Regions from separate parts of the Streptomyces sp. NPDC053474 genome, predicted to be linked through region 3. Evidence: riboswitches for the same ligand, from Rfam matches in the RefSeq annotation. Region 3 holds a riboswitch; each other region holds the start of a gene.
What was found. A riboswitch is a leader RNA that binds a small molecule or an ion and turns the genes downstream of it on or off. The one in region 3 is predicted to bind cyclic di-AMP.
Positions count from the first base shown of each region.

Region 1 (7,507 bases), on a different contig from region 3:
CTCGACGGTGACGTGGACGGCGACGCCGAGCTGGACGCCGGTCCCGATCCCTACTCGGACCTCGACTTCGGCTCCGACGCCGATGACTCCGTCGTCGATGACGCCGATGACTTCGACGACCTCAACGCCGACGCCCACGACGGCCTCGGCTCCGCAGCCGCCCCCGGGACCGGCCCCGCCCCGGGAACCGGCCCCGGCCGCTGACTACACCGGCCCCGCCACCGCAGCCACCGGCTTGGCCAAGGAGACGCCGGAGCCGTCCCGGCGCGGGTCGGGCTCCGGCAGCTCCGTCGGGATGCCCGTGCGCTGTGCCGCGCGCGGCGGCGTCGGGCCCGCCCAGGCGAAGCTCAGGCAGTCCTCGCCCTTCAGCAAGCGCTGGCAGCGCACGCCGCCCGTCGCGCGGCCCTTGCGCGGATATTGGTCGAACGGCGTCAGCTTCGCCGTCGTCTGCACGGAGTCGTCGAGCGTGCCGCGCGAGCCCGCGACCGTGAACACCACGGCGTCCGCCGCCGGATCGACCGCCGTGAAGGAGATGACCTTCGCGCCCTGCGCGAGCTTGATGCCCGCCATGCCGCCCGCCGGGCGCCCCTGCGGACGCACCTGCCCCGCCGGATAGCGCAGCAACTGGGCGTCGTCCGTGATGAAGACCAGGTCCTCCTCGCCCGTGCGCAGCTCGATCGCGCCGACGATGCGGTCCCCGTCCTTGAGGGTGATGACCTCCAGCTCGTCCTTGTTCGCCGGATAGTCGGGCACCACGCGCTTGACCACGCCCTGTTCCGTACCGAGCGCCAGGCCCGGGGAGGACTCGTCGAGCGTCATCAGGCAGATCAGCTTCTCGTCCGCTCCCAGGGAGAGGAGCTCGGCGACCGGGGCGCCTCCGGAGAGGTTGGGCGCGGACGCCGTGTCCGGGAGCTGCGGCAGATCGACTACGGAGAGCCGCAACAGACGCCCCTCGGAGGTCACCGCGCCCACCTCGCCGCGCGCGGTCGCCGGGACCGCCGAGACGATCACGTCGTGCTTGACGCGCTTGCCGTCGCTCTCCGAGAAGGGCTCGCCGTTGGCCGTGCGGGCCAGCAGGCCCGTCGAGGACAGCAGGACCCGGCACGGGTCGTCCGCGACCTGGAGGGACACCGTGGGGGCCGGGGCGCCCGCGGACTCCAGGAGCACCGTGCGCCGCTCCGTACCGAACTTCTTCGACACGGCGGCCAGTTCGGCGGAGACCAGCTTGCGCAGCTCCGCGTCCGACTCCAGGATGCGGGTCAGCTCGTCGATCTCCGCGTTCAGCTTGTCGCGCTCGGACTCCAGCTCGATGCGGTCGTACTTGGTGAGGCGGCGCAGCGGGGTGTCCAGGATGTACTGCGTCTGGACCTCGGACAGGGAGAAGCGCTCCATCAGGCGCTCCTTGGCCTGCGCGCTGTTGTCGCTGGAGCGGATGAGGCGGATGACCTCGTCGATGTCCAGGAGGGCGATGAGCAGGCCCTCCACCAGGTGCAGCCGGTCGCGCTTCTTGCCGCGGCGGAACTCGCTGCGGCGGCGCACCACGTCGAAGCGGTGGTCGAGATAGACCTCGAGGAGCTCCTTGAGGCCGAGGGTGAGGGGCTGGCCGTCCACCAGCGCCACGTTGTTGATGCCGAAGGACTCCTCCATCGGCGTCAGCTTGTACAGCTGCTCCAGGACGGCCTCCGGGACGAAGCCGTTCTTGATCTCGATGACCAGGCGCAGGCCGTGCGCGCGGTCGGTGAGGTCCTTGACGTCGGCGATGCCCTGGAGCTTCTTGGACCCCACCAGGTCCTTGATCTTGGAGATGACCTTCTCCGGGCCGACGCTGAACGGCAGCTCCGTGACGACCAGGCCCTTGCGGCGCGCGGTCACGGCCTCCACGGCTACCGTCGCGCGCATCTTGAAGGTGCCGCGACCCGTTTCGTACGCGTCCCGGATGCCGGACAGGCCGACGATCCGGCCGCCGGTGGGCAGGTCGGGGCCCGGGATGTGCTTCATGAGCGTCTCGAGGTCGGCGCCCGGGTGCTTGATCAGGTGCCGGGCGGCCGCGATGACCTCGCTCAGATTGTGCGGCGGCATGTTCGTCGCCATGCCTACGGCGATGCCGGACGAGCCGTTCACCAGGAGGTTCGGATACGCCGCCGGGAGGGCTACCGGCTCCATCTCCTGGCCGTCGTAGTTCGGCGTGAAGTCGACCGTGTCCTCTTCGATCGACTCCGTCATGAGGGACGTGGCGTCCGCCATGCGGCATTCCGTGTACCGCATCGCGGCGGGCGGGTCGTCGTTCCCCAGCGAGCCGAAGTTCCCGTGGCCGTCGACCATGGGCAGGCGCATGGAGAACGGCTGGGCCATGCGGACCAGCGCGTCGTAGATGGACGCGTCGCCGTGCGGGTGCAGCTTGCCCATGACCTCGCCGACGACGCGGGCACACTTCACATAGCCGCGCTCCGGGCGCAGGCCCATCTCGTTCATCTGATAGACGATGCGGCGCTGCACCGGCTTCATGCCGTCGCGGGCGTCGGGCAGGGCGCGGGAGTAGATGACCGAGTAGGCGTACTCAAGGAAGGAGCCCTGCATCTCGTCGACGACGTCGATGTCGAGGATCTTCTCCTCGAACGAGTCGTCGGGCGGTGGGGTCTTCGTGCTGCGGCGGGCCATCGCTGCTGCGGCTCCTTCACCAACAAGTGTGCGGGATCTGACGCCGACCATTGTGGACCGTCCCACTGACAACCCCGACCACGACCCGGGCCCACCCGCGCGGCGACCAGGCACTCGGCGGCGTGGCGCGGGCACGACACGGCCGCGCGGCGCCCCCGTCCCACGCCACGAACCGGGGCGGAACCGGGCGGCGCCGGGGCGCACGGCGGGCCCCGACGCTCCGCACACGTCCAAGCGCGCCCGCACACGCCCACGCGCGCCCCGCCGCGATCACGCCCACGGCGAACACCGACGACCCACAGCGCGGAACGGGAACTTCGCCAGGGGTCTGCGGGCTTGCATACAGTGGCAGGACCGGCAAAAGCTATTGAGGATTCAGCGATCGAAGGGACGTACATGCCCATGGGTCACACGGCCACAGCCGCGGCAGGCTCCGGCGGCCTGGCAGCGACCGAGCACCGGCTGGCCAACGGCCTGCGCGTGGTGCTCTCCGAGGACCACCTGACCCCGGTCGCCGCGGTGTGCCTCTGGTACGACGTGGGCTCGCGCCACGAAGTCAAGGGGCGCACCGGTCTGGCTCACCTCTTCGAGCACCTGATGTTCCAGGGCTCGCAGCAGGTGCACGGCAACGGTCACTTCGAACTGGTGCAGGGCGCCGGCGGCTCGCTGAACGGCACCACCAGCTTCGAGCGCACGAACTACTTCGAGACCATGCCCGCGCACCAGCTGGAGCTCGCCCTGTGGCTGGAGGCGGACCGGATGGGCTCCCTCCTCTCAGCACTCGACGAGGAGTCCATGGAGAACCAGCGCGACGTGGTGAAGAACGAACGCCGCCAGCGCTACGACAACGTCCCCTACGGCACGGCCTTCGAGAAGCTCACCGCCCTGTCGTACCCGGAGGGCCACCCCTACCACCACACCCCGATCGGCTCCATGGCCGACCTGGACGCGGCCACCCTCGACGACGCCCGGGAGTTCTTCCGCACGTACTACGCGCCGAACAACGCGGTCCTGTCCGTGGTCGGCGACATCGACCCGGAGCAGACGCTCGCCTGGGTCGAGAAGTACTTCGGCTCCATCCCCGGGCACGACGGCAAGCAGCCGCCGCGCGACGGCTCGCTGCCCGAGCGCATCGGCGAGGAGCTGCGCGAGGTCGTCGAGGAGGACGTCCCGGCCCGCGCCCTGATGGCCGCCTACCGCCTGCCCCAGGACGGCACGCGCGCGTGCGACGCGGCCGACCTGGCCCTGACGGTGCTCGGCAGCGGCGAGTCCTCGCGGCTCTACAACCGCCTGGTGCGCCGCGACCGCACCGCGGTGACCGCCGGGTTCGGCCTGCTGCGGCTCGCCGGGGCGCCCTCGCTCGGCTGGCTCGACGTGAAGACCTCCGGCGACGTCGAGGTCCCCGTCATCGAGGCCGCTGTCGACGAGGAGCTCGCCCGGTTCGCCGAGGAGGGCCCGACCCCGGAGGAAATGGAGCGGGCCCAGGCCCAGTTGGAGCGCGAGTGGCTCGACCGTCTCGGCACGGTCGCGGGCCGCGCGGACGAACTGTGCCGGTTCGCCGTCCTCTTCGGTGACCCGCAGCTCGCCCTCACCGCCGTCCAGCGCGTCCTCGACATCACCGCGGCCGAGGTCCAGGAGGTCGCCAAGGCGCGCCTGCGCCCCGACAACCGCGCGGTCCTGGTGTACGAGCCGGTGGCCACCGCGGAGGACGCCGACGGCGCGGCCGCCGAACCCCAGCAGGAAGCCGCCAAGACCCAGCAGGAAGCCGCCGAGACCCAGCAGGAAGAGGAGGCGGCGAAGTGAGCGAGGCTGAGACGTCTGTGACGATGCAGTTCCACCCGCAGCCCCAGGCGGGCACGGCCAAGCCCTGGGCCTTCCCGGCCCCCGAGCGCGGCGCCCTGGCCAATGGCCTGACGGTGCTGCGCTGCCACCGCCCCGGCCAGCAGCTCGTCGCCGTCGAGGTCCACCTCGACGCGCCCCTGGACGCCGAGCCGCAGGGCCTGGACGGCGTGTCCACGATCATGGCGCGGGCGTTCTCCGAAGGCACCGACAAGCACTCCGCCGAGGAGTTCGCCGCCGAGCTGGACCGCTGCGGCGCCACGCTGGACGCGCACGCCGACCACCCCGGCGTCCGGCTCTCCCTCGAAGTGCCCGTCTCCCGCCTCGCGAAGGGCCTGGGCCTGCTGGCCGACGCGCTGCGCGCGCCCGCCTTCGAGGACGGCGAGATCGAGCGCCTCGTCCGCAACCGCCTGGACGAGATCCCGCACGAGACCGCCAACCCCGCGCGCCGCGCCGCCAAGGAGCTGGCCAAGCAGCTCTTCCCGGCCACCTCGCGCATGTCGCGCCCGCGCCAGGGCACCGAGGAGACGGTCACCGCCATCGACTCCGCGGCCGTACGCGCCTTCTACGAGAAGCACGTGCGCCCCGCCACGGCCACCGCCGTCGTGGTCGGCGACCTCACGGGCACGGACCTCGACGCCGTCCTCGCCGACACCCTCGGCGCCTGGACGGGCGGGCCGGCGGAGCCGCACGCCATGCCCCAGGTGACGGCCGACGACACCGGCCGCGTCGTCATCGTGGACCGCCCCGGCGCCGTCCAGACGCAGCTCCTCATCGGCCGCGTGGGCGCGGACCGGCACGACATCGTCTGGCCGGCGCAGGTCCTCGGGACGTACTGCCTGGGCGGCACCCTCACCTCGCGCCTGGACCGCGTCCTGCGCGAGGAGAAGGGGTACACGTACGGCGTGCGCGCCTTCAGCCAGGTGCTGCGCTCCGCGGCGCCGCGGTCCCCGGAGGGCGCCCCGGGCGTTGCCATGCTGGCCATCAGCGGCTCCGTGGACACGCCGAACACGGGACCGGCGCTCGACGACCTGTGGAAGGTCCTGCGCACCCTTGCCGCCGAGGGCCTCACGGACGCCGAGCGCGACGTCGCCGTGCAGAACCTGGTCGGTGTGGCCCCGCTGAAGTACGAGACGGCCGCCGCCGTCGCCGCGACGCTCGCCGACCAGGTGGAGCAGGAGCTGCCGGACGACTTCCAGGCGAGCCTGTACCGGCAGTTGGCAGGGACGGGCACGGTGGAGGCCACCGCGGCCGTCGTGAGCGCGTTCCCGAGCGACCGTCTGGTGACGGTGCTCGTCGGTGACGCCGCACAGATCGAGGAGCCCGTCCGGGCCCTCGGCATCGGTGAAGTGACGGTCGTCACCGGCTGATTGCCCCGCACCCGTAGGGGCGGGACAAACCGGCGCGAACGCCGCGTAACTGAAGGGACCCCGGAGGCTCAGGAAGCCTCCGGGGTCCCTGCATGCTGCCATATGTCCGAATTGGCATGGAGGTTGGGCGTCTGCCGTGTGGCGTGCGCTACAAAAGGCAGGATCCGTTTGTCGATTGAAAGATGAGGCGTTTAGCGTCAGTGCGGCTGTACGTCACGCAGTACGCCGCGCCCGCGGCACCGGACAGTCATCGCCGAGTCCCCGTACGGCGTGAGCCAGGGGAGCCGGGGACCCACACGTCCCTGGGGTGAATCGGTCCCCTTGCCGCGAGGCGAGGAGTCCGTAGGAGACCTTCCTGCTCCGAACCCGTCAGCTAACCCGGTAGGCGAGAAGGAAGGAAAGGACCAGCCGCTTCATGGCGCTCATCCGCCCGACCGGCAAGCACCGCCGTCCGAGCCGCATCACGCGCACCACCGCCAGCGCCGCGGGTGTCGCCGCCCTCACCACCACCGGTGTGATCTCGGGCCTGGCCGCTCCGGCCCTCGCCGCCGACGGCTCCGCGGACCACGCGAGCACCGGCCTCACGCAGGCCATCGCCATCAACGACACGCTGGCCGACGAGATCGACGCCCAGGCCGCCGCCCAGAAGCAGGCCGCCAACGACGCCGCCGCCCAGAAGAAGGCGGAAGAGGCGGCGCGGCAGAAGGCCGCCGAGCAGAAGCGCAAGGCCGAGGCCGCCGCGAAGGAGAAGGCCAAGAAGGAGGCCGAGGCCAAGGCGGCGAAGGAGGCCAAGGAGCGGGCCCGCGAGCGCGCCGCCCGTGACGCCGAGCGCAAGCGCCTGAACGCCTACGTCGCCCCGGTCGCCGGCTCCTACGTCTCCACCTCCTACAAGGCCGGCGGCGGCATGTGGTCCTCCGGCAGCCACACCGGCATCGACTTCCACGCCGCGTCCGGCACCTCGGTGCAGGCGGTCGGCGCGGGCACCGTCGTCGAGGCGGGCTGGGGCGGCGCCTACGGCAACAACATCGTGATCAAGATGAACGACGGCACGTACACCCAGTACGGCCACCTGTCGTCCATCAGCGTCACGGTCGGCCAGGCCGTCACCCCCGGCCAGCAGATCGGCCTCTCCGGCTCCACTGGCAACTCCTCCGGGCCGCACCTGCACTTCGAGGCCCGTACCGGCCCCGAGTACGGCTCGGACATCGACCCGATCGCGTACCTGCGCTCCCACGGCGTGGGCGTCTGACGCGTCGACGGTGCGAGCGCCCCGCGCCCGCGCACGTCCCGAAAGCCCCGGCTCACCGAGCCGGGGCTTTCGGCATCGAGGCATGGCCAGGGTCCTAAGCGCCCACCACCGGTAAGCGCGCCGCTGCGCACACCTTTGGCCAAAAGATATCCATGGATTCCGGTGCCCCATCGGAAAATGCGGCCATCTGCAATAGAGTCCGTCGTGACAGCGTCCATAGAGTCGCCGCACCAGCGTCTTCGACGCGTCGCGCGACGCGTTTCGCGGGCATTAAAGCGGAGGTCCGTCATGCGCATTCCCGCGCACTCGGTCTGTACGGCCATCCGGGACGACATCGTCTCCGGTGTCTACGAACGCGGCACGCGGCTCACCGAAGAACTCCTCGCCCGCC
Region 1 covers NZ_JBITXV010000026.1:43,099-50,605, forward strand. The annotation lists gene ACIG3E_RS38765 (CobW family GTP-binding protein) at 1-204, shown strand, start outside; gene ACIG3E_RS38770 (DNA topoisomerase (ATP-hydrolyzing) subunit A) at 205-2,658, opposite strand; gene ACIG3E_RS38775 (M16 family metallopeptidase) at 3,055-4,461, shown strand; gene ACIG3E_RS38780 (M16 family metallopeptidase) at 4,485-5,867, shown strand; cyclic di-AMP (ydaO/yuaA leader) riboswitch at 6,109-6,270, shown strand; gene ACIG3E_RS38785 (M23 family metallopeptidase) at 6,283-7,116, shown strand; gene ACIG3E_RS38790 (GntR family transcriptional regulator) at 7,405-7,507, shown strand, end outside.
Region 1: another riboswitch for cyclic di-AMP. It lies ahead of ACIG3E_RS38785 (M23 family metallopeptidase); the one in region 3 lies ahead of ACIG3E_RS13080 (transglycosylase family protein).

Region 2 (7,507 bases), on a different contig from region 3:
TGATGGCCGCGACCGACGGCGTCGTCTCCACGAAGTGGAACAGCGCCTACGGAAACATGGCGATCGTGACCGCCAAGGACGGCACGGAGACGTGGTACTGCCACCTCTCCACGCACAAGATCTCCAACGGCCCCGTGAAGGCGGGCGACACCATCGCCTTCTCCGGGAACTCCGGCAACTCCACCGGCCCCCACCTGCACTTCGAGGTGCGCCCCGGCGGCGGCTCGGCGATAGACCCCCTGCCGTGGCTGCGCAGCCACGGCCTGGACCCGACGTAGCGGACACGAGCACCGCCGCCCTCCTCGTGGAGGCGGCCGGGCCCCCTCCACGAGGCTTCGCTCAGAGCTTCTCGACCGGCGCGTACCGCAGCAGCAGGCGCTTCGGCTTCTCCCCGCCGAAGTCCACCGTCGCCTCCGCGTTCGCCCCACTGCCCTTCACGCCGACCACCGTGCCGAGGCCGAACTGGTCGTGCGTGACGCGGTCGCCCACGGCGAGCGACACCACCGGCTTCTCCGCCGCCCGGCGCGTGGCAAAGCCCTGCGCGCCCCCCGCGCGCGAACGCGACGACGACAGCGAGGACGCCACTCCCCCGGCGGGCCCCGACGAGGCGGGCGCGCCGACGGAACCCGTCCGCTTCCACTCCAGGTGGGCCGCCGGGATCTCCTCCAGGAAGCGCGACGGCGGGTTGTACGACGGCTGGCCCCAGGCGCTGCGCATCGAGGACCGCGTGAGGTAGAGCCGCTCCCGCGCGCGCGTGATGCCGACGTACGCGAGGCGGCGCTCCTCCTCCAGCTCCTTGGTCTGGCCGAGGGCGCGCATGTGCGGGAACACGCCGTCCTCCATGCCCGTCAGGAACACGACGGGGAATTCGAGGCCCTTGGCGGTGTGCAGCGTCATCAGCGTGATGACGCCCGAGCCGTCGTCCTCCTCGTCGGGGATCTGGTCGGAGTCGGCGACGAGCGCCACCCGCTCCAGGAAGTCGGACAGCGACCCGGCCTCGCCCTCCTGGCGCTCCTGCTCGAACTCCAGGGCCACGGCGGCCAGTTCCTGGAGGTTCTCGATGCGCGTCTCGTCCTGCGGGTCCGTGGAGGACTGCAACTCGGCCAGGTACCCGGTCCGTTCGAGTACGGCCTCCAGGACGACCGCCGGGCCCGCGCCCGACTCGACGACGGTGCGCAGCTCCTCCATGAGGGCGTTGAACCGCTTGACGGCGTTCACCGAGCGGGCCGCCATGCCGTACGCCTCGTCCACGCGGCGCAGGGCCTGCGGGAAGGAGATCTTCTCGCGCTGCGCCAGCGCGTCGATCATGGCTTCGGCGCGGTCGCCGATGCCGCGCTTCGGCACGTTCAGAATGCGGCGCATCGGTACGCCGTCCTCCGGGTTGGCGAGGACCCGCAGGTAGGCCAGGACGTCGCGGACTTCCTTGCGCTCGTAGAAGCGGACGCCGCCGACGACCTTGTAGGGCAGGCCGACGCGGATGAAGATCTCTTCGAAGACACGCGACTGCGCGTTCGTCCGGTAGAAGATCGCCACGTCGCCGGCCTTCGCGTCGCCCGCGTCCGTGAGGCGGTCGATCTCGTCGGCGACGAACTGCGCCTCGTCGTGCTCGGTGTCGGCGACGTAGCCGATGATGCCCGCGCCCGCGCCCGCGTTCGTCCACAGGTTCTTGGGGCGGCGGCTCTCGTTGCGCTCGATGACCGCGTTGGCGGCGCTGAGGATCGTCTGCGTGGAGCGGTAGTTCTGCTCCAGGAGGATCGTGGTGGCGTCCGTGTAGTCCTCCTCGAACTGGAGGATGTTGCGGATCGTGGCGCCGCGGAAGGCGTAGATGGACTGGTCGGCGTCACCGACCACGCACAGCTCGCCGGGCCCCTCGCCTTCCTCGCCCTCCTCCAGGGGAGGGCCGACCAGCTCGCGCACCAGCGCGTACTGCGCGTGGTTCGTGTCCTGGTACTCGTCGACCATGACGTGCCGGAAGCGGCGGCGGTAGTGCTCGGCGACGTCCGGGAAGGCGCGCAGGAGGTGCACCGTCGTCATGATCAGGTCGTCGAAGTCGAGGGCGTTGGCCTCGCGGAGGCGCGACTGGTACATCGCGTACGCCTGGGCGAGGGTCTTCTCGAAGCCGTCGGCGGCCTGGGCGGCGAAGTCCTCCTCGTCGATCAGCTCGTTCTTCAGGTTCGAGATCTTGGCGCTGAAGGACTTCGGCGGGAACTTCTTCGGATCCAGGTCCAGGTCCCGGCAGACCAAGGCCATCAGGCGCTTGGAGTCCGCGGCGTCGTAGATCGAGAACGAGGACGTGAAGCCCAGCTTCTTGTACTCGCGGCGCAGGATGCGCACGCACGCGCTGTGGAACGTCGACACCCACATCGCACCCGCGCGCGGGCCGACGAGCTGCTCGACGCGCTCCTTCATCTCGCCCGCGGCCTTGTTCGTGAACGTGATCGCGAGGATCTGGCCGGGGTGCACCCCGCGCTCGGCGAGCAGGTACGCGATGCGGTGGGTCAGTACGCGGGTCTTGCCGGAGCCCGCGCCCGCGACGATGAGCAGGGGGGATCCCGCGTGCACGACAGCCGCGCGCTGGTTCTCGTTCAGCCCGTCGAGGAGCGCCGCCGGGTCGAGGGCCGGGCGGGGGGCGCCGTCCCGGTAGTACCCGTCCCGGGGTGCGGGCGCGTCGAACTTCCCGTCGAACAGGTCGTCCGGAATCGGCTCCGGAGCGCTGTCCTCGGGCGGCGGCGGGGGCTCCTCCTCAGCGCCCTGCGAGGGCTTGAGGTCCGCCAGGAAGCTGTCGTCAAAGAGGCTGCTCATCGCCTCCCGAGTCTAGGCGGCCCCACTGACAAACCACCCCGGGTTCCGGCCACCGCCCCGGCCGCCCGGCGCCGCCCACGGGGTGCCACCGGGCGGTCACGCCGGGCCACGCCGCAGGTGAGCCGCGTCGCGGCGGCTCCGGGCCCCACACGGAGGTGCGGAAAGTCACGAAAACGTATCGGGCATATCGAACATCAATCTTCCCCCGCGCCACCGGAGTTGGCTAGCGTGCTCCGCGGGCCGCACGTCCCCCCAAACCGGCGAACCACGCCGGGCCGCGCGGCCTCCGCCGAGTCCGACGCGCGCCGATCCCGACGCGTCCGGAGCCGGGGACCCACCATGATCCTGGGGTGAATCCGTCCCGCTGCGCCTCGCACGGGCCGGTAGGGCAGCCCTTCCGAACCGCCCGAACCCGACAGCTAACCCGGTAGGCGGTCCACGGAAGGAGTCGCCTCCCTTGGCGTCGCACCGCAAGCCGCGCACCCGATCCCCCCTGGCACGCAGCGCCCCCGCACTCGGCATCACGACGGCCGCGCTGACCTCCGTAGCGCTCCTGTCACAGAGCGCGAACGCGGCACCGTCCGCCCCCGCCGAGCCCACCAGGCCCGCCGAGCCGAGCCTCGAAGAGGTCCAGAAGAAGGTCGACGACCTCTACCACCAGGCGGGCGTGGCCACCCAGAAGTACAACTCGGCCAAGGAACGCACTGACAAGCAGCGCAAGCACGTCGACAAGCTCCTGGACGACGTCGCCCAGCGCACGGACGACCTGAACGAGGCCCGTCGGCAGCTCGGCTCCTTCGCGGCCGCCCAGTACCGCACCGGCGCCGTCTCCGAGACCGCCGCGTTGATGCTCGCCGACGACCCGAAGGGCTTCTTCGACCAGAACCACCTCGCGGACCGGCTCACCAACCGCCAGAAGAAGGCCGTCGACGACTACCAGACCCAGCAGGTGGCGGCCACCAAGCAGCGCGCGAAGGCCGCGAAGAGCCTGAAGACGCTCAGCCGCTCCCGCGACGAGCTGAAGTCGAGCAAGCGGACCGTCCAGACCAAGCTCGGCGAGGCCCGCACCCTCCTGTCGAAGCTGACCGCCGAGGAGAAGGCGCGGCTCGCCGCGATCGAGAAGCGGAAGGAGGAGGCGGCCCGGCGCAAGGCCGCCGAGCTGGCGCGCAAGCAGGCGGAGGAGGAGCGTAAGCGGAAGGCCGAGGAGGCCAGGGAGGCCGAGCGGCGGGAGCGGGAGCGGGGCTCCGACGGCGGCTCGGGGGCGGGGGCCGGGTCGGGCTCCGACACCGGTACCGGGTCGGGAGCGGGTTCCGACTCTGATTCCGGTTCGGGTTCCGGTTCCGGTTCTGGTTCCGGGAGCACGGACGGCGGGTACGCCGCGAAGGCCGAGAAGGTGATCGGCTTCGCCGAGAAGCAGATCGGCAAGCCCTACGTATGGGGCGCCACGGGCCCCGGCTCCTACGACTGCTCCGGGCTCACGCAGGCCGCGTGGAAGACCGCCGGGATCTCACTGCCCCGCACCACCTGGGACCAGGTGAAGGTCGGCACCACGGTGTCCACGTCCAGCGCCAAACGCGGTGACCTGGTCTTCTTCTACGACGACATCAGCCACGTAGGGATCTACATAGGCAACGGCAAGATGATCCACGCCCCCAAGCCGGGCGCGAACGTACGCGTCGAGTCGATCTACTACATGCCGATCCACAGTGTGGTCCGGCCCGCCTGATCCATCTCCCTAGGAGGGCGACACGTTTTCGGCCCTCTACGTAGAGGGTTCGCTGCTCTACGTAGAGGGCCGAAAACGTGGGCGGTGGGCGGCTACGTCCACAGGACGGCGATGAAGATGTTCGCCGTCGTCAGCGCGCCGACCGCGCCGAACATCGCCTTGTCCACCCTCTCCTCGTCGCGCTTCAGGTACACGAGCCCGAGGATCACGACGAGGACCGCCATCTTGATGCCGATCTTGAGGTTGTTGACCTCGTTGTCGTCGGCCTGGTTCAGGCCGACCAGGGCCACGCCCGTGATCAGCATGGTGAGCGCGCCGTGCAGCATCGGGGGGCCGAAGCGGGCCGTGCCGTCACCCATCGCCTTCATCTGGGTCAGGAAGCCGCCCAGGAGCGAGGCGATACCGATGATGTGCAGGCCGACGAAGAGATGGATGAGTACGTCCATGGGGCGGAGCCTAACCGGGCCCGTATCACCCCCCTTCAGGCAGGTGGACCACAAACACCACATCGGTCACAGGAACGGGTGAAGCGGGTGCCGACCGGCCGCCGGAGCGGTCGCGCCCGGTCACGAGCGGGCCACGGGCGCCACTTCCGCACAACAGGTCACGACCCGGTGACGGCGAGGTTTAGCGTCCATGACCGGTGACCGGCTCCCCACCGTCGTCCGGACCAGGGACGGCAGCCGGACATCACCGCCGAGAAGTCCGGCGGCGCCTCGTTCCCCCTGTGCGCGGCGTCGCCGGACCCGTACCGGACCTGGCCACTGTGGAAGGACGTGGAGCCTCCGTGCCACAGCACCGCAAGCCGAAGCAGCGCTCGCTCAGCGGCCATACGGCCCGTACCGCCGCCACCCTCGCCCTCGCGTCGGCGGCCACGGCGACCGCCTTCGAGGGCACCGGACACGCCGAGCCGCGGCTCTCCCTCGGCGAGGTGAGGGCCAAGGTCGACCGGCTGTACCGCGAGGCCGAGGTCGCCACCGAGAAGTACAACGGCGCCAAGGAGAAGGCCGACCGGGCCGAGGAGTCCCTGCGGGACCTGCGGGACGAGGCCGCCCGCAAGACGGAGCGGCTCAACTCGGCGCGCCAGGGCCTCGGCTCACTGGCCACCGCCCAGTACCGCGCCGGAGCCGTCGACCCGTCCGTCCAGCTCGCGCTCTCCGCCGACCCGGACGCCTTCCTCGACCGGGCCACCCGCGCCGACCACGCGGGCCGTCGCCAGGCCGCCGAGGTCGCCGACGTACGACGCCAGGTCAGGGAGCTCGACCAGCTCCACACCGAGGCCGACGACACCCTCGGCGACCTCAAGTCCCGTCAGGCGGACCTGCGGAAGCACAAGAAGACCGTGACCGGCAAGCTCGGCGAGGCCAAGCGCCTGCTCGCCCGGCTGACCGCCGACGAACGGGCGCGCCTCGCCCGCGCCGAGCGCGACGACGAAGCCCGTGGCCCAGCGGGCTCAGGCAGCCCCGACAGCTCCGACAGCTCCGGGCGGCCGTCCCGCGACGACGCGCGCGGCGCGGTCCCGGCGGGCACCGTGAAGGCCCCCGACTCCCGCGCCGCGAAGGCCGTCTCGTACGCCTACAAGGCGCTCGGCAGCCCCTATGTCTGGGGCGCCACGGGCCCGAACGCCTTCGACTGCTCCGGCCTCACGCAGGCCGCCTACCGCGCGGCGGGCGTCTCGCTGCCGCGCACGACCTACGCCCAGATCGACGCGGGCCGCCGCGTCGGACGCTCCGAACTCCAGCCGGGCGACCTGGTGTTCTTCTACTCCGGCATCAGCCACGTCGGCCTCTACGTGGGCAACGGCCAGATGATCCACGCCCCCAACCCCAGCGCGCCGGTCCGTCTGGCCCCCATCGACCAGATGCCGTTCGCGGGCGCCACACGGGTGGCGTGAGGGCCGCGCGGGAGCGGGGCGGGCGGGGACGCCGCCGGGCGGTCGTGGGGCGGGCAGCGCGTCGGCACGGGACGTAACGGGGTGACGGGACGGAGCTTGCCGGGCCGGGCAGGGCGCTGGAGCGGCGCCGGAGCGGGGCGTGGTGGGCCCGTCAGACGAGCCGTCGGGCCGTCGCCCACCTCGTCAGCTCGTGCCGGTTCGACAGCTGGAGCTTCCTCAGGACCGCCGACACATGCGACTCGACCGTCTTCACGGAGATGTACAGCTGCTTGGCGATCTCCTTGTACGCGTACCCGCGCGCGATGAGGCGCAGGACCTCGCGCTCGCGCTGGGTGAGGCGGTCCAGGTCCTCGTCCACCGGCGCCGCGTCCGTCGAGGCGAAGGCGTCCAGGACGAAACCGGCGAGGCGCGGCGAGAACACCGCGTCGCCCTCCTGCACCCGGAAGATCGAGTCGACCAGGTCGGTGCCGGTGATGGTCTTGGTGACATAGCCGCGGGCGCCGCCCCGGATGACGCCGATGACGTCCTCGGCGGCGTCCGACACGGACAGCGCGAGGAACCGCACCGGGCTCTCCGCGTCGGCCATCAACGGCGCGCAGCGGCGCAGGACTTCCACCCCGCCGCCGCCCGGCAGGTGCACGTCGAGCAGCACGACCTCGGGCCGGGCCGCCGTGATCACCGTGACCGCCTGGTCGACGTCCGCGGCCTCGCCGACGACCTCGACGCCCGTGCGCTCGGTCTGGCCGATCTCCGCCTGCACTCCCGTGCGAAACATCCGGTGGTCGTCGACCAGGACGACCTTCACCCGCCGTGCGGCGCCGGTCCCGGCCTCCGCTGCCCCGGCGGCCGGATCCACGGGCCCGCTCGCTTCGGTCGCGTCGCTCATGTCGCCGCCGTCCTCTCCATCTCCAGCTCGACTTCCGTGCCGCCGCCCGGCACCGTGCGCAGCCGCGCCGTACCGCCGTTGCGCTGCATGCGGCCGATGATCGATTCTCGTACGCCCATGCGGTCGTCCGGTACCGCGTCCAGGTCGAAGCCCGGGCCGCGGTCGCGGACCGACACGAAGACCGTCTCCCCCTCGACCT
Region 2 covers NZ_JBITXV010000001.1:485,154-492,660, forward strand. The annotation lists gene ACIG3E_RS02120 (M23 family metallopeptidase) at 1-278, shown strand, start outside; gene pcrA (DNA helicase PcrA) at 340-2,802, opposite strand; cyclic di-AMP (ydaO/yuaA leader) riboswitch at 3,096-3,252, shown strand; gene ACIG3E_RS02130 (NlpC/P60 family protein) at 3,260-4,528, shown strand; gene ACIG3E_RS02135 (hypothetical protein) at 4,621-4,974, opposite strand; gene ACIG3E_RS02140 (NlpC/P60 family protein) at 5,316-6,422, shown strand; gene ACIG3E_RS02145 (LuxR C-terminal-related transcriptional regulator) at 6,574-7,308, opposite strand; gene ACIG3E_RS02150 (PspC domain-containing protein) at 7,305-7,507, opposite strand, start outside.
Region 2: another riboswitch for cyclic di-AMP. It lies ahead of ACIG3E_RS02130 (NlpC/P60 family protein); the one in region 3 lies ahead of ACIG3E_RS13080 (transglycosylase family protein).

Region 3 (7,507 bases):
TGGGAGTTCGCCAGCGACCCCTACCCCGCGTACGCCTGGCTCCGCCAACACGCCCCCGTGACCCGGCGGCGGCTGCCGAGCGGCGTGGAGGCCTGGCTGGTCACCCGCTACGCGGACGCGCGGCAGGCCCTCGCCGACCAGCGGCTCAGCAAGAACCCGGCCCACCACGACGAGCCCGCGCACGCCAAGGGCAAGACCGGCATCCCGGGCGAGCGCAAGGCCGAGCTGATGACGCATCTGCTGAACATCGACCCGCCGGACCACACCCGGCTGCGCCGCCTGGTGTCGAAGGCGTTCACGCCGCGCCGCGTGGCGGAGTTCGCCTCCCGGGTGCAGGAGCTGACGGACCAGCTCATCGACGGGTTCGCGGAGCGGGGCGAGGCCGACCTCATCCACGAGTTCGCGTTCCCGCTGCCGATCTACGCCATCTGCGACATGCTCGGCGTACCGCGCGAGGACCAGGACGACTTCCGGGACTGGGCCGGGATGATGATCCGGCACGGCGGGGGCCCACGCGGCGGCGTGGCGCGCTCGGTGAAGAAGATGCGCGGCTACCTCGCCGAGCTCATCCACCGCAAGCGGGAGACCCTCGCGGACGAGGGCGCCGACGACCTGATCTCCGGCCTCATCCGCGCCTCCGACCACGGCGAGCACCTCACCGAGAACGAGGCCGCGGCGATGGCCTTCATCCTGCTGTTCGCCGGTTTCGAGACGACCGTGAACCTCATCGGGAACGGTACGTACGCCCTGCTCACCCATCCCGAACAGCGCCAGACGCTCCAGGAGTCCCTCGACGCGGGCGAGACGGGCCTGTTGGAGACCGGCATCGAGGAACTGCTCCGCTACGACGGCCCCGTCGAGCTGGCCACCTGGCGGTTCGCCACCGAGCCGCTGCGCATCGGCGGCCAGGACATCGCGGCGGGCGACCCGGTGCTCGTCGTGCTCGCCGCCGCCGACCGCGACCCCGACCGCTTCGCCGAGCCCGACCGCCTCGACCTCTCGCGCCGTGACAACCAGCACCTCGGCTACGGCCACGGCATCCACTACTGCCTCGGCGCCCCGCTGGCCCGCCTGGAGGGCCAGACCGCCCTGGCCACCCTCCTGCGGCGCCTGCCCGACCTGCAACTGGCCGTGGCCCCGGAGGAGTTGAGGTGGCGCGGCGGGCTCATCATGCGGGGCCTGCGGACCTTGCCGGTGCGTTTCACACCCGCCCCGCGGGTCACCCGTGCTGATGGGCCGTCAACCATGTGACTTTCGCGTGATCTCGGCTGAACCGACTTGTGACTGGCGTTCGAGTGCCGCTACGTTCACGACGGCCCGGCACCCGCGCGCTCGCGCTCGCGCCGCGCCCGACCTGTCGTCCACGAAAGGCACCTGCATGCTCTCCGGCCAAGGCCGTCACCGTCGCCCCCGCCAGGTCCCGGCGATCCTCGTCACGGCGGGCGTCACCGGATCCGCCATCGCCCTCCCGCTCCTCGGCGCGTCGAGCGCGAGCGCGGCGGACGCCGAGACGTGGGACAAGGTCGCGGAGTGCGAGAGCGGCGGCGCGTGGAGCGCCAAGGGCAGCGGCTACTACGGCGGCCTCCAGCTCACCCAGGACACCTGGGAGCAGTACGGCGGCCTCTCCTACGCGCCGACCGCCGACCAGGCGAGCCGTTCCCAGCAGATCCACGTCGCCGAGAACGTGCTCGCCGACCGCGGCCCCGACGCCTGGCCGAACTGCGCCCCGGCCGCGGGCCTGACGACGGGCGGCGCGGCCGCCGACGTCGACCCGGGCCTGCCCACGACCCCGCCGCGCCCCGCGGACTCCGACGGGTCCACGACGTCCGGCAAGGACGAGGGCAAGGAGAAGGACGAGCGCAAGGGCGAGAAGGACGCGAAGGGCGAGCGCGAGGGCGCCGCCACGGACGCGGACGACTCCGACAGGGCCGAGAAGCCCGGGAGTTCCGCCGACGCGCGAGACAAGGGTCACGAAGCGGACAGCCGGGACGGCGGCGCCGACCGCGCCGACGAGGGCGGCAAGGGCGAGAAGGGCGGCAAGAGCGACGGGCGCGGCGGCAAGCACCGCAAGCCCGCCGCCGACGGCTCCGACAAGTCCGGTGCGGACGACAGCGCTTCGCCGCGGGAGTCCGACAGTGCCGGGCCCGGCACGGACGACGCGTCGCGGAACGGCTCCTCCGGCCGCCACCGCGGCGACCGCGCCGACGAGAACGCCCCGTCCGGCGACACCGGCCCCGGCCGTCACGCCTCGCGCGGCGACGCGCGGGACGTCCCCGGCGCCGAGCGCCCCGCGGGCACGTACACGGTCCGCTCCGGCGACAACCTCTCGGCGATCGCCGACAGCCACGACCTTGACGGCGGCTGGTCGGATCTGTACGCGGGCAACAAGAAGACCGTCGGCTCCGACCCGGACCTCATCCTCCCCGGTCAGCGGCTCGAACTGGGCGCGGACGACAAGGAAGTGACCGAGGGGGAGCCGGGCGGGAAGTAGGCCGAAAGCCCGGCAGTTCGCGATGAATGTCCGGTTTAAAGACGGTGAGAGGCAAGTGAGAGATGGGTCTCAGAAGCCCTGATCGTCTTTGAAATTCGGATGATTGCCTGACTACGGTCATGACCGCTCGCCACAGCGGGCCCCGCCGGTCGGTACGCCGAATCCTGCCAACGGCCGGACGGGAACAGTCGTCGCTTCGAGCGCCGAAGGCAGGAGCGGGGGACCCAAGGTAAGTGCCGGGCCCGGACGTTGAGCGGTCGCCAGACCGCGGGACGCACGGACACGGCTAGGGGTGAAGTCGCGCGCTAGGACGTGCGGCCGGGCACTCACCCGCCCGAACCCGACAGCTCACCTCGCAGGCGTCGGTGAGGGGATCACTTCATGCTGCGTTCCGGCAAGGGCAAGCACCGTCGTCCGACCAAGCTCGACAAGGCCACCCGCGCCGCCACCGTCGTCGGTGTCACCGGTGCCGCTGTCGCCGCCCCGCTGATGGCGGCCGGCACGGCCAACGCCGCCACCCCGGCCGAGTGGGACCGCGTCGCCGCGTGCGAGTCCGGCGGCAACTGGTCCATCAACACCGGCAACGGCTACTACGGCGGCGTGCAGTTCTCCGCCTCCACCTGGGCCGCGTACGGCGGTACGAAGTACGCGCCGACCGCCGACAAGGCGTCCAAGGCCCAGCAGATCGAGATCGCCGAGAAGGTCCTCGCGGGCCAGGGCAAGGGTGCCTGGCCGAAGTGCGGCGTGGGCCTGTCCAGCTCGCCGTACACCGGCGGCGGCTCCTCCGGCGGTGGCCAGCAGCAGCCGCAGCAGCAGGCCAAGCCGAAGCCCCAGCAGCAGGCGCAGCCGCAGCAGCAGGCCGCTCCCAAGCCGCAGCCGCAGCCGCAGCACCAGCCGCAGCAGGCCGCGCCGCAGGTCGAGAAGAAGACCGTCCAGACCCCGACCGGCAAGGTCGTGAAGAAGGGCGACGGCGAGTACAAGGTCGAGTCCGGCGACACCCTGTCCAAGATCGCCCAGGAGCACCACGTCAAGGGCGGCTGGCAGAAGCTGTACCAGCTGAACGACGACATCGTCTCCGACGCCGACTTCATCTACCCGGGCCAGCAGCTGCACCTCAGCTGACCCGCCCCGGCCCCGGCAGCGCCCGGAGCCACCCCGTCCCCATGGGCTACCGCCCCGGTGCGCGTCCCCCCGACGCACCGGGGCGGTACCTTTTTGTCCGGTAGTTTGTTTGCTGAGGGAACTATCCGCGTGCGGTCCGTCGGCCCGTCCATGTGCTGGGCGGTCGGATGGCCGATGCCCCGGAGCCGGTTAGGCTCGTGTCGCAGGGGCCAGCGCGGCCCCTAGTACCCCCGCGTACCCCGCGTCACACCCCATAAGGAGATGCTCGTGCCGTCCATCGACGTCGTCGTAGCCCGGGAAATCCTGGACTCCCGAGGCAATCCCACGGTCGAGGTCGAGGTCGGCCTCGACGACGGCTCCACCGGCCGTGCCGCCGTTCCGTCCGGCGCCTCCACCGGCGCCTTCGAGGCCATCGAACTCCGTGACGGAGACGCCAACCGCTACGGCGGCAAGGGCGTGGAGAAGGCCGTCCTCGCCGTCATCGAGCAGATCGGCCCGGAGCTCGTCGGCTACGACGCCACCGAGCAGCGCCTGATCGACCAGGCCATGTTCGACCTGGACGCCACGGACAACAAGGGCTCGCTCGGCGCCAACGCCATCCTCGGCGTCTCCCTGGCCGTGGCCCACGCCGCCTCCGAGGCCTCCGACCTGCCGCTCTTCCGCTACCTCGGCGGTCCGAACGCGCACCTGCTGCCGGTGCCGATGATGAACATCCTGAACGGCGGATCCCACGCGGACTCCAACGTCGACATCCAGGAGTTCATGATCGCCCCGATCGGCGCGGAGTCCTTCTCCGAGGCCCTGCGCTGGGGCGCCGAGGTCTACCACACGCTGAAGAAGGTCCTCAAGGGCAAGGGCCTGTCCACCGGCCTCGGCGACGAGGGCGGCTTCGCGCCGAACCTGGAGTCCAACCGCGCCGCCCTCGACCTCATCGTCGAGGCCATCAAGCAGGCCGGTTACGTCCCGGGCGAGCAGATCGCGCTGGCGCTCGACGTCGCCGCGTCCGAGTTCTACAAGGACGGCTCCTACGAGTTCGAGGGCAAGTCCCGCTCGGCCGCCGAGATGACCGACTACTACGCCGAGCTGGTCTCCGCGTACCCGCTGGTCTCCATCGAGGACCCGCTGTACGAGGACGACTGGGACGGCTGGAAGATCATCACCGAGAAGCTGGGCGACAAGGTCCAGATCGTCGGCGACGACCTCTTCGTCACCAACCCCGAGCGCCTCCAGCGCGGCATCGACGAGGACGCCGCCAACGCGCTGCTCGTCAAGGTCAACCAGATCGGCTCGCTCACCGAGACCCTGGACGCCGTCGAGCTGGCCCAGCGCAACGGCTTCAAGTGCATGATGTCCCACCGCTCCGGCGAGACCGAGGACGTCACCATCGCCGACCTCGCCGTCGCGGTGAACTGCGGCCAGATCAAGACCGGCGCCCCGGCCCGCTCGGACCGCGTCGCCAAGTACAACCAGCTGCTTCGCATCGAGGAGATCCTCGACGACGCCGCGGTGTACGCGGGCCGCAGCGCGTTCCCGCGCTTCAAGGGCTGAGCCGCTTCCAGGGCTAAGGCCTAGCCAGTCGTACGTACGTCCCCGTACTCGGTCCCGTACCGTGTGCGGGGACGTACGCACGTACTGGGGAGGCGGACATGGCCGTGAAGAACCGCGACCGGTTCTCCACCGCGACGCGGCTCAAGCTGCTCGGCGAGCAGACCGCGGAGCGCGTCTACCGCTCCCAGACCAAGCGCCAGGCCCGCCGCTCCCGGCTCACCGGGCGCGCGGCGCTGCTCGTCCTCGTGGTGTGCTCGCTGGTGGTCGCGCTCGCCTACCCGATGCGGCAGTACGTCTCGCAGCGCGCCGAGATCGCCGAGCAGCGGCAGAAGCAGGCCGAGCACCGCGAGAACGTCGAGCGCCTGCGCGACGAGAAGGCCCGCTGGCAGGACGACGCCTACGCCGAGCAGCGCATCCGCGACCGGCTGCACTACGTGATGCCCGGCGAGACCGGCTTCACGGTGATCGACCCCCAGGCCGCCGAACGCCACCGCCCCGACGGCGGCGGCACCGACCGGCCCTGGTACTCCAACGTCTGGGACGGCATCGACAAGGCGGACGGCTCCGGCGCCGCGGGCCGTCCCGACGACAACTGATCCGACCCTCGCACCCACCGAAAGACAGGCATGGAAACGCCCCCGCCCCAGACCGAGTCCACCGCGCCCACGGACGCCGACATTGCCGCGTTCCAGGCGCAGCTGGGCCGCCCGCCGCGCGGCCTGCGGGCCATCGCGCACCGCTGCCCCTGCGGCAACCCGGACGTGGTCGAGACGGCCCCCCGGCTCGAGGACGGCACGCCGTTCCCGACGACGTTCTACCTGTCGTGCCCGCGCGCGGCCTCCGCGATCGGCACGCTGGAGGCCAACGGCGTGATGAAGGAGATGACGGAGCGGCTCGCGGCCGACCCGGAGCTCGCCGCCGCGTACCGCGCGGCGCACGAGGACTACATCGCCCGGCGCGACTCCATCGAGGTCCTGGAGGGCTTTCCCTCGGCCGGCGGCATGCCGGACCGCGTGAAGTGCCTGCACGTCCTGGTCGCCCACTCCCTGGCCGCGGGCCCCGGCGTGAACCCCCTCGGCGACGAGGCCATCGCCATGCTCCCGGAGTGGTGGCGCAAGGGCCCCTGCGTCTCGCCCGCCGACGGCTGAGCAGTTCCCGTACCCGCCGCTACCGCGGCGGGATCCCTCCCCGCCGCCCACCCACCCGAAAGCCCCGGCTGCGCGAGGACCGGCCCCGACGCGGAGCGCCTGATCGTCCGTCTTCTCGCTGTGGGCAATCGTTCCGCGGGGCGGAACCGGTGGGCACAGCCCCTCACCGCCGCGCAACCGGCAAAGCAAAGGAGCACCCAGCGTGACCCGTGTGGCCGCCATCGACTGTGGTACCAACTCCATCCGGCTCCTCGTGGCGGACGCCGACCCGGCCACGGGCGAGCTCGTCGACCTCGACCGCCGCATGCAGATCGTCCGTCTCGGACAGGGCGTGGACAAGACGGGCCGTCTCGCCCCGGAGGCCCTGGAGCGGACCTTCGCGGCCTGCCGCGAGTACGCCGCCGTCATCAAGGAGCACGGCGCGCAGCGCACCCGCTTCGTGGCGACCTCCGCGTCGCGCGACGCGGAGAACCGCGAGGAGTTCGTCCGCGGCGTCCTGGACATCCTCGGCGTCGAGCCGGAGGTGATCAGCGGCGACCAGGAGGCGGAGTTCTCCTTCACGGGCGCCACCAAGGAGCTGACGGGCCGCGCCGACCTGGAGACGCCCTACCTCGTCGTGGACATCGGCGGCGGCTCCACGGAGTTCGTCGTGGGCGACGCGGGCGTCCGGGCGGCCCGTTCCGTGGACGTCGGCTGCGTCCGCATGACCGAGCGGCACTTCGTGCGCGATGGCGCCGTCACCGACCCGCCGACGGCCGAGCAGCTCGCCGCCGTCCGCGCGGACATCGCCGCGGCGCTCGACCTCGCCGAGGAGACGGTCCCGCTGCGCGAGGCGAGGACCCTGGTGGGGCTCGCGGGCTCGGTCACCACGGTGGCCGGGATCGCGCTCGGCCTCGACGCGTACGAATCCGCCGCGATCCACCACTCGCGCGTCTCGTACGAGCAGGTCAAGGCGATCGTGGAGCGGCTCACGCACTCGACGCACGCCGAGCGCGCGGCGATCCCCGTGATGCACCCGGGCCGGGTCGACGTGATCGCGGCGGGCGCCCTCGTGCTGCTCTCGATCATGGAGCGGGTCGGCGCCCGCGAGGTGGTCGTGAGCGAACACGACATCCTGGACGGAATCGCCTGGAAGGTGGCGGAGGAGCTCGACGCCTAGCCGCCCCCGCGGACCCCCTCGGCGCGGCCCCGCGGATCA
Region 3 covers NZ_JBITXV010000005.1:45,957-53,463, reverse strand. The annotation lists gene ACIG3E_RS13090 (cytochrome P450) at 1-1,251, shown strand, start outside; gene ACIG3E_RS13085 (transglycosylase family protein) at 1,379-2,491, shown strand; cyclic di-AMP (ydaO/yuaA leader) riboswitch at 2,683-2,868, shown strand; gene ACIG3E_RS13080 (transglycosylase family protein) at 2,873-3,613, shown strand; gene eno (phosphopyruvate hydratase) at 3,875-5,161, shown strand; gene ACIG3E_RS13070 (septum formation initiator family protein) at 5,260-5,757, shown strand; gene ACIG3E_RS13065 (DUF501 domain-containing protein) at 5,788-6,309, shown strand; gene ACIG3E_RS13060 (exopolyphosphatase) at 6,512-7,468, shown strand.

Region 4 (7,507 bases), on a different contig from region 3:
CGGTGGGCGGCGGCCCCGTGCTGCCAGGAGGCGTGCCATGCGCGGACCGTCCGCCCGTTCCGTCCTGCCGGAGTTCACCGAGCGCACCAGTTCGGGCGCGCGCACCTGGGATCCGTACTCCAAGCTCCTGGACGAGCGGATCGTCTTCCTCGGCACGCCGATCGACGACGTCTCGGCGAACGACGTGATGGCGCAGGTCCTCTATCTGGAGCACGCGGCGCCCGACCGGGACATCTCGCTGTACGTCAACTCCCCCGGCGGCGACTTCAGCGCGACGACCGCGATCTACGACACGCTGCGGTACGCCTCCTGCGAGGTGGAGACGGTCTGCCTCGGACAGGCCGCGGCCGCCGCCGCGGTGCTGCTGGCCGCGGGCACGCCCGGCAAGCGGTCGATCCTGCCCGGCGCCCGGGTGCTGCTCCAGCAGCCCGCCCTGCCCGAGCCGGTGCGCGGCCAGCCGACCGACCTGCGGATCCGCGCGGAGGAGCTGCGGCGCACCCGCGCGCTCCTGGAGGAGATGCTCGCCCGTCACACCGGGCGCACGCCCGAGCAGATCTCGGCGGACATCGAGCGGGACACGGTGCTCGACGCCGAAGCCGCCGTCGCCTACGGTCTGGTGGACCGGGTCGTCCCGAGCCGCAAGGCCGCGCGCCCGGACGCGGAGTGAGGCGCGGGTGCTTCCCGAACTGCCGCCGCTGCCCGCGCTGACCCGCGCCGAGGGCGAGCTGGTCGACGCCTACCTGGCGGTCCTCGACCTCCTCGGCCGGATCAACCCGGCCCGCGTCGAACACACGTACGGCGGGTTGCGTGCCGCGCAGGCGCTGGTCGCCCGGGCGACCGAGCTGCGGGACGCGCTGGCGCTCATGCATCAGCGCGGGGAGAACGAGGTGCACGCGCCGACGCTCGCGCGGGCGCTGCGCGTCCTGGACGGCGAGCGGCGCGCCGCGCGCGTGACGGTGCCGCCGCCGACGGGGCCGTGACGGAGGTCAAGGCGGCGTCGGCGGACGCGGGTCCGTCATGATTCCGCCCGATTCACCCCCCACGACCGGCCGTCCCGTGCCACACTTCCAGCCAGCCCTCATTCCGTTTTCGGCCTGGTCACCCCGTGCGCCGGTGACATCTGACACCGTGGAACGCGCCCCGGACCCAGCGCGCCTGCGCCATCCGCCCGTTGCCGGTGTGCGCCGATGTCGGGCCGAGTTCGGGGTTGCCCCGGAGATGACCAGAGATGATCGCCCCTTCTGCGTAATCGGCGATCGTCCCGGCGGCCCCCCGAAAATGCGCAACTCCCTTACGCCGCACCCGGATTCGGGCGTTCCGGCGCTGATGGGGCAATCATCTCCGAGTGTGACCTAGACCCCATTCGGGCGCTGTCCACCGGAACGGGTCAGGCGTGAGGAGCCTCACATACCGCCGATCCGGCTCGGCTTTTTCGCCCCTCTCGGGTGAAGATCCCTTCCGACGACAAGCCCCCGCCACAGGCGGCGGGGCGATCCGGGCGGACGCCGAATCCTGCCGCCGCCCGGATGCCCGGTCGACATCTGTGCACCGGCAGGAGTGGAGGACCCAGCAAGGCGGGCCGTCCGGCTAGTCCGGAAGGCCCTTGGGGTGAAGTCGCATCGCGCGGCCGGGCATCTTCGCCTGCCCGAACCCGACAGGTCATCCTTCTCAGGCGGCTGACGAAGGGTTGCGCATGACTGCGCTGCATCGTGTTCCGTCGCTGCTGACGAGGGCCAGTACGGCTTCGGCTCTCACACTCGCCGCCGTGGGCGGCACCATCGTGGCCCCCGGGCTCACCGGAGACGCCCAAGCGGCCACCTCGCACGGGACGAAGGCGCTCAAGGTCGCGGCGTCCAAGAAGGGCTCCCCGTACCGCTACGGAGCGGTCGGGCCGAACCGTTTCGACTGCTCGGGCCTGACGCTCTACTCGTTCAAGCGCGTCGGCAAGAAGCTGCCGCGCACCGCACAGCAGCAGTACAACAAGACCCGCAAGGTGTCCTCCGCCAACCGCACCCGGGGGGACCTGGTCTTCTTCCACTCCGGCCGGAGCGTCTACCACGTCGGCATATACGCCGGTAAGGGCAAGATCTGGCACGCCCCGAAGCGGGGCACCGTGGTGCGGCTCGAGAAGATCTGGACCAACCAGGTCTGGTACGGCCGGGTCCGCTGACCCGTCGGCGGGCGGCGGCCCACCCAGGGCCCGCGCCGCCGCCCGCTCCGGGCGCCACCAGCGCCTTTCGCCGCCGTCCGGTCAGGTCCCGGACGGCGGCACCCTCCCGGACGACGCGGCGGATCACCACGCGCCGCCGGTGTCACCCGCCCGGCCTCGCCGTCAGAGCGGGAGTGGAGCGGCCCCGCGCGGATACTCGTGGACCATGGCCGACCATCACCCCCGTGCCGCGGGCGTCTCCAGACCGGACGCCGCCCGGCACACGCGCAACGAGACGCCGCTGGAGCGGGCCGACCGCAACTTCTCCGAGCTCCTCCAGGAGCTGCGGGTCACCCAGACCGGTGTGCAGATCCTCTTCGCGTTCCTGCTCACCCTCGCCTTCACCCCGCGCTTCCCCTCGCTCGACTCGGTGCAGCGCGCCACGTACGTCGTCACGCTGCTCCTGGCGGTGCTCGCCGCCGCGCTGTTCACGGCGCCCGCCGCGCTGCACCGCACCCTGTTCGCGCGGGGTGCCAAACCGCTGATCGTGCGGGTGTCCTCGCGGCTGGCGGCCGTCGGCCTCGCGGTGCTCGTGCTGGCCCTCACCGGATCCGTCCTGCTCGTCGTCGACGTGGCCGTGGGCCGCACGGACGGGGTGCTCGCGGCCGTGGGCACGTTCCTGGTGTGCGGCGGGCTGTGGGGCGTGCTGCCCCGCCTGGTCGGCCGCGCGGGCGGGCGGAGCTGACCCGCGCGCGGGTCAGCTCTGCACCGGCACCGACCACGGCAGTGTGATCCACACCGTCTTGCCGCCCTCCGCCGTGGGACGGACCGTGAGTCTGCCGCCGCACTCGGCGGTGAGCCAGCGGACGATGACCATGCCCCTGCCGTTGTCCTGCTGGACGGCGGCGGGCAACCGCTGGGGGAAGCGGGGGTGGCTGTCCGTGACGCCGATGCGCAGCCGCTCGTCGCGGTCGAGCCGCACGTCCACGGTGAAGGTGGGCGAGAGGCCGAGGGTGTGCTGCACCGCGTTCGTGGCGAGCTCGGAGACGATGAGCCGCACCGTGTCGGCCACGTCGGCGTCCGACGGCAGGCCCCACTCGGTGAGGACGTCCGCCACGTACGTGCGGGCGGTGGAGACCGAGACAGGGTCGCTCGGCAGGGTGACTGATGCTTCCTGGTGGTCTGCCATGACGGCGCCGTCCCTTTCCCACCGGGACCGCACTTCCGACGCGTGGCGAAAGTACTGAGGATCGTCCCGGAGCTGGTGCTTCGCGCCAGATTGCCACTCTCGGGCGGGCAGCGCCCGCCGATCCACCGAGATGTGCATATATCTGTCGCTCGAAGCGGTGAACTCTGCGACGGCAGACCGTATTTGGGCGCAACACTGGCAGTTCCCCTACTGTCCCCTACCGTTGGCGCGGTCCTCCGGAAGGACCCAGAAGGAGACAGCCATGCAGTACGGTCCCGCGGTGCGCCGTCGCAAGCTCGGCGCGGAATTGCGGGCGTTGCGCGCCGAGGCTGGGCTCACCAGCGGCGAGGCCGCCTCCCTCGTCGGCTGGCACCAGTCCAAGGTGAGCCGGATCGAGACGGGCCGCAGCGGCGTGAAGGCCGCCGACGTACGGCTTCTCCTTGAAGCGTACGGCGTTCAGGACCCGCATCTGCGGGAGCTGCTCGTCGCCCTCGCGGGCGGGGGCGACGAGCACGGGCGCCACCACTGGTGGCACGCCTACCGCGGGCTCCTGCCGCCCGCGTACCGGGACTTCATCAGCCTGGAGTCGCAGGCCTGCCGGGTGCGCACGCTGGAGACGACGGTGGTTCCCGGCCTGCTCCAGACGCCCGAGTACGCCCGCGCGGTGACACGTGCCGCGCTCGGCGGGCGGCCCGAGGAACAGGTCGAGGCCCTCGTGCAGGTGCGCCTCGCCCGCCAGGACGTGCTGCGCAGCGAGCCGCCGCTGCGGCTGAGCGTGGTCCTGGACGAGGCGGTGCTGCGGCGGCAGGTGGGCGGCCCCGAGGTGCTTTCCGGACAATTGCGCCGGTTACTGGATGCGGCTCGGCTGCCACAAGTGCGGCTCCAAGTACTCCCGTTCGCCTCCGGCGAGCACATCGGCCTGATCGGGCCTTTCGTTATTCTCTCCTTTCCGAACATTTCCGATCTGGATGTGGTTGTTCTCGACCACTTGACGAGTAGCCTCTACCTCGAACGGAAAGAAGACCTTCAGGCGTACACCGACGCCTTCAACTCGCTTCGCGGACAGGCGCTTTCCGTTCAGGATTCAATGGATTTCATCGCCGAGTTAGGTGACGGCGCGTAAGGAGGCACCATGACTGCACTGCCTCGGTACGTTCCCTCCAGCACGTCTCTCAGGGGCGCGCGGTGGCGGCGCAGCAGCCGCAGCAACGGAATGAACAACTGTGTGGAGACGGCCCCGCTCGGCGCAGGCCCCCTGACGGGTCTGCTCGCCGTGCGCGACTCGAAGGACACGGCTGGCCCGGCCGTGCTCTTCTCCCCCGCGGCCTGGGGAGTCTTCGTCGACGCCCTTCGATGAAGGCCCACGGCCCTTAGGTGAGGCCCGAGTGAGTGCGCCGGACCCCGGACCCAGGTCGTAGGTGCCAGATCTCAGGTGTCAGGGTGCGGTGCGGCTGATCACCCCGACGACCTCGGCGACCTGTGCGTCGCTCAGGTCCGCGCGGGCGGTCAGCCGCAACCGCGAGACGCCGTCGGAGACCGACGGCGGACGGAAGCACCCCACGGCGAGACCGGCGGCACGGCAGTCGGCCGCCCAGCGCACCGCCGCCTCGGGTGACGGGGCGCGCACGGAGACGACGGCGGCGTCCGGACGGACCGCCGAGAACCCCTGACCCACCAGCAGTTCGTGGAGCCGACGCGCCACCGCACGCGCGCGTGCGGCGCGCTCGGGCTCGCGGCGGAGCAGCCGCAGCGCGGCGAGCGCCGCCCCGGCGGCCGCGGGCGCGAGGCCCGTGTCGAAGATGAACGTACGGGCGGTGTTGACCAGGTGGTCGATGACCCGCGCCGGGCCGAGCACGGCGCCGCCCTGGCTGCCCAGGGACTTCGAGAGCGTGACGGTGACCACCGTGTCGGGCGCGCCCGCGAGCCCGGCGGCGTGCGGGGCGCCCCGGCCGCCGTCGCCGAGGACGCCGAGCCCGTGGGCGTCGTCGACGACGAGGCCCACGCCGAACGTGCGGCAGGCGGCGGCCAGTTCGGCAAGCGGCGCGGCGTCGCCGTCCACCGAGAACACCGAGTCCGTCACGGCGATCGCGGGGCCCTCGTGGGTGCCGAGCGCCTTGCGCGCCGCCTCGGGGTCCGCGTGCGGCACGACCTGGGTGGCGCCGCGCGCGAGGCGGCAGCCGTCGATCAGGGAGGCGTGGTTGCCCGCGTCCGAGACGATCAGCGAGCCGTAGGGAGCCAGGGCGGTGACGGCCGCGAGGTTCGCCGCGTAGCCGGAGGACAGCACGAGGGCGGCCTCGAAGCCGCAGAAGGCGGCCAGTTCCCGCTCGAGGTCCGCGTGCAGTTCGGTGGAGCCCGTGACCAGGCGCGAGCCGGTGGCGCCGCCGCCCCAGCGGTGGGCGGCGGCGGCCGCGCCCGCGGTGACCTCCGGGTGGCGGGTGAGACCGAGGTAGTCGTTGCCCGCGAGGTCGAGCAGGGTGGTTTCGGCCGGGCGCGGGCGCAGGCGGCGGACGAGCCCGGCGCGTTCGCGCGCCCGCGCCCGCTCGTCGATCCAGTCGAACGGCGCGCTCGCCATGAGGCCTCCAGGTCGTCGCCCGCCTGAGCGGGGCGGGGGGATACGTTTGTAGACAGTGCACAGACCCTAGCTGTCGCGCCACCGGGCCATGGTGTGGCAATACCCACAGCTGTCAGGGCTTCTGTTGTGTGGTTTCTCCATGGTCAGACGGACGCGCGTACGCCAGGATCGGCGCCATGGATCTGCTCAACACGCTGGTGGACAAGGGGCTTCGGCGCGAGCTGCCGACCCGTGACGAGGCGCTCGCCGTGCTCGCGACCTCCGACGACGAACTGCTCGACGTGGTGGCGGCGGCCGGAAAGGTGCGGCGCCACTGGTTCGGTCGGCGGGTGAAACTGAACTATCTGGTCAATCTGAAGTCGGGCCTGTGCCCCGAGGACTGCTCGTACTGCTCGCAGCGGCTCGGCGCGGACACCGGCATCCTGAAGTACACCTGGCTGAAGCCGGACGAGGCGTCGCAGGCCGCGGCGGCCGGGCTCGCGGGCGGCGCCAAGCGGGTCTGCCTGGTGGCGAGCGGCCGGGGGCCGACGGACCGGGACATCGACCGGGTCTCGGACACCATCAAGGCGATCAAAGAGCGACACGAGGGCGTCGAGGTCTGCGCCTGCCTCGGCCTGCTCTCCGACGGCCAGGCCGAGCGGCTGCGCGGCGCGGGCGCCGACGCGTACAACCACAACCTGAACACCTCGGAGTCGACGTACGGCGACATCACCAAGACGCACACCTACGCCGACCGCGTCGACACCGTGCAGAAGGCGCACGCGGCCGGTCTGTCGGCCTGCTCGGGGCTGATCTCGGGCATGGGCGAGACGGACGAGGACCTCGTCGACGTCGTCTTCGCGCTGCGCGACCTGGACGCGGACTCCGTGCCGGTGAACTTCCTCATCCCCTTCGAGGGCACCCCGCTCGCCAAGGAGTGGAACCTCACGCCGCAGCGCTGCCTGCGCATCCTCGCGATGGTGCGGTTCGTCTGCCCGGACATCGAGGTCCGCATCGCGGGCGGCCGCGAACTGCATCTGCGCACGCTCCAGCCGCTGGCCCTGCACCTCGCCAACTCGATCTTCCTCGGCGACTATCTGACCAGCGAGGGCCAGGCGGGCAAGGCCGACCTGGAGATGATCGCGGACGCCGGGTTCGAGGTGGAGACCACGGACCAGGTGACGCTGCCGGAGCACCGCCGGGGCGGAGGATGCGGTTCCGGTTCTGTGTCCGGGGCCGATGAGGGCGCGGGCTGCGGCTCCGTCTGCGCCTCCGCCGAAGCGCCCGAGGCCTCCGGGCAGGCCGAGCCGGGCGGCGCGCGGACCGACCTGGTGGCGGTGCGCCGCCGGGGCGCGGGGACGGACGTGGCGCCCAATGCCTGACGTGCGGGAGATCCTGGACCTCGACCGCGCCCACGTCTGGCACCCCTACGGGCCGATGCCCGGCCGACAGGAGCCGCTGGTCGTCGAGGGGGCCAGCGGGGTCCGGCTGCGGATCGCGGGCGTCGGCGACGTGGTCGACGGGATGTCGTCGTGGTGGTCGGCGATCCACGGCTACAACCACCCGGTCCTCAACGAGGCGGCGCGCGACCAGCTCGGCCGCATGAGCCACGTCATGT
Region 4 covers NZ_JBITXV010000011.1:99,748-107,254, reverse strand. The annotation lists gene ACIG3E_RS25820 (ATP-dependent Clp protease proteolytic subunit) at 38-667, shown strand; gene ACIG3E_RS25815 (hypothetical protein) at 675-980, shown strand; cyclic di-AMP (ydaO/yuaA leader) riboswitch at 1,494-1,690, shown strand; gene ACIG3E_RS25810 (C40 family peptidase) at 1,694-2,170, shown strand; gene ACIG3E_RS25805 (DUF6328 family protein) at 2,376-2,894, shown strand; gene ACIG3E_RS25800 (ATP-binding protein) at 2,907-3,338, opposite strand; gene ACIG3E_RS25795 (helix-turn-helix transcriptional regulator) at 3,601-4,461, shown strand; gene ACIG3E_RS25790 (DUF397 domain-containing protein) at 4,471-4,695, shown strand; gene ACIG3E_RS25785 (8-amino-7-oxononanoate synthase) at 4,774-5,910, opposite strand; gene bioB (biotin synthase BioB) at 6,087-7,271, shown strand; gene ACIG3E_RS25775 (adenosylmethionine--8-amino-7-oxononanoate transaminase) at 7,264-7,507, shown strand, end outside.
Region 4: another riboswitch for cyclic di-AMP. It lies ahead of ACIG3E_RS25810 (C40 family peptidase); the one in region 3 lies ahead of ACIG3E_RS13080 (transglycosylase family protein).